3 regions of the Litoribrevibacter euphylliae genome follow, and region 1 is predicted to be linked to each of the others. Evidence: predicted binding sites of a transcription regulator. Region 1 holds the regulator's gene; each other region holds the start of a gene.
The links. Region 1 encodes FNR, which switches genes on or off when oxygen is low (the NO sensors DNR and NnrR bind a similar motif). Its sites were predicted from a motif close to TTGATNTANATCAA; they were not measured.
Positions count from the first base shown of each region.

Region 2: a site for FNR is predicted at 927-940, ahead of ACFOEK_RS19735 (cytochrome c oxidase subunit 3 family protein). Genes of this name have one in related genera too.
Region 3: a site for FNR is predicted at 1,267-1,280, ahead of ACFOEK_RS15070 (TatD family nuclease-associated radical SAM protein). Genes of this name have one in related genera too.

Region 1 is NZ_JBHRSZ010000004.1:313,072-315,342, reverse strand. It holds gene ACFOEK_RS08890 (sulfite exporter TauE/SafE family protein) at 1-255, shown strand, start outside; gene fnr (fumarate/nitrate reduction transcriptional regulator Fnr) at 443-1,222, shown strand; gene ppnN (nucleotide 5'-monophosphate nucleosidase PpnN) at 1,290-2,271, opposite strand, start outside.
Region 2 is NZ_JBHRSZ010000009.1:115,510-117,780, forward strand. It holds gene ubiT (ubiquinone anaerobic biosynthesis accessory factor UbiT) at 1-532, shown strand, start outside; gene ACFOEK_RS19730 (hypothetical protein) at 595-828, opposite strand; gene ACFOEK_RS19735 (cytochrome c oxidase subunit 3 family protein) at 1,113-1,751, shown strand; gene ACFOEK_RS19740 (cytochrome C oxidase subunit IV family protein) at 1,765-2,115, shown strand; gene ACFOEK_RS19745 (DUF1428 domain-containing protein) at 2,145-2,271, opposite strand, start outside.
Region 3 is NZ_JBHRSZ010000006.1:236,211-238,481, reverse strand. It holds gene glnG (nitrogen regulation protein NR(I)) at 1-516, shown strand, start outside; gene ACFOEK_RS15070 (TatD family nuclease-associated radical SAM protein) at 613-1,212, opposite strand; gene ACFOEK_RS15065 (DUF6701 domain-containing protein) at 1,331-2,271, opposite strand, start outside.

The DNA of each region.
Region 1 (2,271 bases):
CATACAAACCATAGTGACCATGAAAATCATGATTCCAGCAACACCAGTAATCATGAAGGCCATTCGATGCATGACCACAGTGCCATGCAAACGGAATCACAGGTAGATCACTCTACGATGGATCACTCTCAAATGGATCACTCCGGTATGAACCGCTCACAGATGGATCATACTGATATGTCGTCAGACACTAGGAAACAGGATCACTCTCATATGGATCATTCAGAGATGGACCACTCTAAAATGAACCACTGAGTATTTAAAACTACATCACTTAGTAACACCTATACTGTAGATTATTAAGGTAGGGATTTATCACGTTAGAACGAAGCCATATCACATGCTGACCTTTTGGTTACTTTTCTGTAAACGCACCATAAACGTGCTTTAAAGAATGGAGAAGCTGTGATATAAATTGGCAAACTTAATCGGACACTGAACTATGCCTCAGAACAAATTTTCCAGCGTCAAAGGATGCGGTACCGCAGTTAGCTGCCAGGATTGCTCCCTAAGCTCACTTTGTCTACCACTGTCACTTCACGAACAAGACATTGACCGTTTAGACGCCATCATCAAACGAGGACGACCGTACCAAAAGGGTCAGACCCTATGGCGCCAAGGTGACGATTTTCACTCAGTTCTAGCCATCCGTTCAGGCAGCGTGAAGAGTTTTATTACCAGCCCGTCCGGTGAAGAACAAATTGTCGGTTTCCATTTTGCCGGTGAAATGATTGGCCTTAACGGACTATTCAATAAGAAATATCCAATTACTACCGTTGCACTAGAGACAACCACGGTATGTGATATTCCATACGACAGTTTGGATGCACTTGCTGATGATCTCCCCGAACTTAGAGATCAGGTTCTTCAGAGCATGAGCCAAGAAATTTCCGAAGACCAGCAAATGATGTTACTGCTTAGTAAGAAAACATCCGAACAACGCTTGGCTACCTTCTTGGTGTCTGTATCGGAACGTTTCCATCGTCGTGGTTATTCTGCATCTCGTTTCCGTTTGACCATGTCCAGAAACGATCTAGGTAACTTCCTTGGTCTTGCGGTAGAAACCGTTAGCCGTATTTTCAGTAAGTTCCAGCAAAAAGAACTTATTCGCTTCCTAGACAGCAGCCGTGATATTGAACTGATTGATATCGCAGGCCTATACGAACTGGCAGACCTTCAAGACGGTACCGCCAGCGCATGTGGCAAGCGAGTCGTCGGCTAATATATTTTCTTTCATTAACCAAAAGGCCCAGCAAATGCTGGGCCTTTTGGTTTCTGTGATTACATCATTAACTGGTAACAGGTTCCGTTACGACTTCATAACAAGGTACGTATTTACTACCCGGTAATTTCATACGTTTTTGATGAACAAACGAAGCCAGCAAAGTATCCAACTTCTTCATCAAATTAGATTCACCGTGCAATTTAAACGGACCGTACTTATGGATTTCAGAAATCCCCTGCTCCTTTACATTACCCGCCACAATTCCAGACATCGCTCGTCGTAATTGAGAGGCCAATATGTGCGGTGGCAAATCGGTATCCAAACTCAATTCCGACATGGTTTTGTGAGTTGGAGTAAAAGGCTCCTGAAAAATAGAATCGATTTCTAGCATCCAATTAAAATAGTATGCATCTTTACGATCCTTTCGGTTTGCCTTCACTTCAGACATGCGCGAACGCAACTCAATTGCGACTTTTTCCGGGTCATCAATGATGATCTCATAAAGCGCTTGCGCCTCAGGCCCTAAGGTATCGCCAATAAACGCGTCTATTTGCTGAAAATAATCCGCCGACTCTTTCGGAGCAGTGAAATAAACAGGAATCTCAGCACCGTGCTTATTCCCCATTAAGACACCAAGCAGATACAAAATTTCTTCTGCGGTGCCAGCACCACCAGGAAAGACCACAATACCGTGCCCTAACCTAACGAACGCCTCTAAACGTTTTTCGATATCAGGGAGAATAATTAATTCATTTACGATTGGATTAGGTGATTCCGCTGCTATGATGCCCGGCTCGGTTAGCCCAATGTAGCGAGGGTGTTTTATCCGCTGTTTTACATGCGCCACACTGGCGCCTTTCATTGGCCCCTTCATTGCGCCTGGCCCACAGCCAGTACAAATATCAAAGCCTCTCAAACCTAATTGATAACCCACTTCCTTAGTGTAATCGTATTCATGTTCACTGATGGAGTGTCCACCCCAACAAACAATGATATTGGGATCAACCCGAGCTTGTAGCGCATTAGCTTGGCGAAGCGTGTGAAAA
Region 2 (2,271 bases), on a different contig from region 1:
TATCGTTCGTCGCCCTGCCTATTACGCAGCACTGCCGGTTCGAAAAAGCCCAGAACTTGTTCAACAAAAAGTCATTCAAAAATTGATGAGTGATGCCCTCAAAACCACCATTGAAGACGGTGATTTTGATTGCCTGATTAATCGCAAGGTAAAAATCAATGTAGTGGATGCCAACTATCAATTTTGTATTGGTTTAAATGCCAGGCAGGAACTTCAGGTTTCAACGGCTCATCATTTGACTCTAGAACCTGATACAGAGATCAAACTGGACAGCGATGCCATCATCAAGATTCTGACCAAACAAGTGGACCCGGACACCCTCTTTTTCCAACGACGTTTAGTGATTCTTGGAGATATGGATTTAGGGCACGAAGTTAAAAACACCCTGGACGCGATTGAACATGATTCACTTCCCAAGCTCGCCCAATGGCTAATGAATAACCTAATGCCAAAAGTTGCTCAGGTTCAAACCTGGGGGCAAGATTTGGCGGAAGCAATTCAGTATCGGGAATCGCTGCAAATAAAAGGTTGATGAAAGCGAACCAGATAGATACTTAATAACAGAAACGGGAGGCATGTTCCTACCTCCCTCTTTCAACAATCACCGCCACCCCCGCAGTCTCCGCCTCCACCCCAGAAGCCACCACCATCGCCGGAACCACCATGACCACCGGGGCCACCATCCGTACCCAGTAACTTTCCTAGCCCGATGAACACGAACACTACGCATACGATGGGCGAAATTAGGTTATAAAACGTTTGCTCTGAATTCAGATCTGTCAGATATCCAAAGCCTAAAACACCTAACCAAATTAACCACCAAGGCATATTACACCTCTACGAGCCTCGATATTTCGCAACCACGAAATAGCGTCACCAAATAAGACATCAAGAAACCAGTCCTTATTCTTAATATAGCGTTTGCATTGATATAGCTCATCTTCATTAAATATATTTCTGAGTATTTTAGTCAACTATAGAAGAATCACTGATGGCACGGATTCTGCCATTCATTAGGTATGAAGAATAGGTAAACCGATAGGCAGCAATGCGATTGGATCTAATGATCGATTGTTACTCAGTACCGCATAAGGACGCAGGTGTAAAAAACAATGAACACACAAGCAAGCACACTCGCCACCATACCCTCGAATAATGAGGCCGAAGAAGCTTATGAGGCTCCACCAACCTTTGACCCTAAACGTATTCCAGGGAACCCCGCCATCTGGGTTGGAATATTTTCAGAAATGACAGAGTTCGCGATTTTCTTCGTGATCTACTTTATTGCTCGAGCACATTACCCGGAGGAGTTTCTCAACGGGCCGTTAGAACTGCACACCACCGCAGGTACAATAAATACCTTGGTTTTGATCAGCAGCAGTTACTTCGCGGTTAAAGGTATTTTTGCATTAAGAAATGGAAATCCACACGCCTCTATGCGCTGGCTCTGGATGACCGTCGGTTGTGGGCTGATTTATTTAGCCGTGAAGTATTGGGAATACCAATGGAATATGGATCGAGGCATTGAAACGAACACCAATAACTTCTTCGCGATCTATTACTACACCACCTTTAACCACATGCTGCATGTTGGCTGGGGCAGCGGCGGAATTGTCTGGGCCATATATCAAATCAAGACCGGTGCTTTTGATGCCAACAACCATACAGGATTAATCGCCGCCGCCTGCTATTGGCACATGATTGATTTAGCCTGGATTCTAATTTTCCCATTGCTTTACGTGTTGCGTTAAGAAGGAGTTGGCCATGAACACAGAAGTAAAAAATGAAGCTAACAAGAACAAACCAGCCACGCATTCCATCAAACATTCCACTAAGCATTTGGATCGCCTTTGGCTGGTAATGATTGCTATCACTTTAACCAATGCTTTAATCGCGGAACAGGCCAAACCCAGCGCGGCAATTGCAGTTCTAATTTGCGGGATGATCGTGATCAAAGCGCGTCTGGTAATCGACTACTTTATGGAGTTAAAAGAGGCGTCCCCCTACATCTATTATCTGATGAACGCCTACTTTTACATCTTCCCGTTAGTTGCGTTACTCGTCTGGCTCTACCCTGAACCACTTGCCGAGCTAACGCGCTTGAGCCGTTTCTGATGCCTTACGTAGGAGCCTGATATAAGACACTAAATGTCTACAAGGACGTTAAATCCGCCAAAGATCAAACGCTTACCATCGAATGGCATGGGGTTCTGATTCGGGTCACAGATGGGATCTTTCATGAATTTAGCCATGCCTTCATCACGTACTTGT
Region 3 (2,271 bases), on a different contig from region 1:
ATCCATATTCCGAAGTTGGCAGATCGTCGCGAAGACATTCCGAAGCTGGCTGAATTCTTCCTACAAAAAGCAGCAACCGAATTGAACGTTGAAGCCAAGCTGCTTACCGAAGAAGCCGTTGAGTACATGGCCGGTTTACCGTGGAATGGTAACGTTCGTCAGCTAGAAAACACCTGTCGCTGGCTAACGGTTATGGCGTCAGGCCGTGAAGTTCATATCGGTGATCTTCCTCCTGAGCTGTTAGATGAGCAAGAAGTTCAAACCTCCACCAGCAACTGGGAAGCCGCACTTAGAAACTGGGCGGATCAGGAACTGTCAAAAGGTAAGAAAGGCGTCCTCGATGATGCGGTTCCTACGTTTGAACGCATCATGATTGAAACCGCGTTAAAGCACACGGCAGGCCGTAAACGTGATGCCTCTATTCTGCTTGGCTGGGGTCGCAATACTCTGACTCGTAAAATTAAAGAGTTGGAGTTAGAGACCAAAGATCATCCTGATGACGACGATGAACACTAAGTAATAAGTAGAACCTAAAAAGCCGATCCATCATGGATCGGCTTTTTCTCTCTAATAGTCAGGGCTACTCTGATCTAGTTCATCTACCCTCTTCGTCTAGCCTACTACATCCAACACTCGCCTCTTAAATTTCGCACCTGACGCTTCGGCTATTCGCTGGCACTCAACAACATCCACATCCTCCAAACCATCAATGGCAGACACTTCCACTTTCTGAATGTATTTCGGAGCCAACTCTATAAAGTCTCGAACCGCTTGATAAGCACCCGGCTTCTTAGGATGACAATGACGGTTATAGACAGCTTCGTTCTGGGCGTTCAAAGAAATCGACAGCGCATCCACCACTGAGGCTAAGTCCGGCAGGATATTTCGCTGATGAACCAGATTGCCCAACCCATCGGTATTTACTCTAACTGGAACACCTTGAGCTTTCACATACGCTGCGATCTCAAGCAAAGGCAACAAGCGCAGCGTTGATTCACCGAAACCGCAGAAGACGACCTCTTCAACCTTCGACAAATCGCCTAACTCAATAATAATGTCGGAAGTACTCGGCTGCTTTTTGATGTGAAGATCAAACTCATGAACCTGAGTCGAACCGTTATGCTTGGGGCAGAACTGGCATTCTAAAGTGCAAGCATTGGTCAGATTAATATAACGCTTGTTACCAATGTCATAGACAAGTGTTAAAGCCATCGACAACCTCCTAACAATATGAGGTCAGATTAGACCACAACGCCTTGGAAGGTTTTGATACACATCACTGGAACTGAGTTAAAAACAAAAGTAGATCACCAGTCTACTGTAAAAGGTACTAACGGTAACTTTCTCTTAAATAAAACACCGGCTCGCGACCGGAAAAAATGCCGAAGGTGCCGGTTCCCACCGGGTTTTCATTCGGAATGTTAGTAGGGGTTTGGATTAAGAAATCGTACTTTAGCCAATCCTCCACATCCAAAGTGACATTAACACTGCCTTCATTGCCTTGCCCCGGGCCTTGATTCGGCTGGGTAGGTTTATTTAACCGAATAATACCCTGCCCCTGATCGAAAACTCCCAAACTGGCACTGACATCGCCCGGAGAGCCAGGATTGAGTTTGCCTGTGTATTGATCCAAGGACAGATCAGTATCAGACCACACATCATCAGAGCACGAATCATCCGTATTAACGACAAAAGCATAGCGATTATTAGCGGCAGACACTTCCGACCAATATTCAGTCCTTAGTACCAGCTCCAAAGGCACCAACTCAGACCCTGAATTATTGCCGATCCAGGCACGACCGTAGCGAATTTCAGTCCCGGTCAGATTCGCAATAGTGTAATCTTCACATAAGCTCGGATTGTTCAAACAGGCTCCATCCAAATCAGTTAACTGCCCCTTGTCCAAAATCCAGTCCAGATTAGCCTCGAACGGCATATCCCCCGCATCACCAAACAATAATGCATCACTGGAACCAACCTGATTATCTTCTCTTTGATAAGAAAATAAGAAGCCACTGAAGGTAATGACTGCATCACCATCATAATCGTCAGCTTCTGTAATCAGAGCAGAAGAAATGCTTGGATCAAAGGCTAATGTCGGATTCCTGTTCGTCACATTATTCGCGACGGTGACATTTGTTGCGCTCTGCGGATCAAGTGCAGCTAATTTGAAGTAGTCCTCAGCAGTCCCTTCCCCACCATAATTCTCAGTTATATCACCACCCACTTCGTGAGCAGTTAAACTAAGTACGATGTCACTTTCTAATTGGA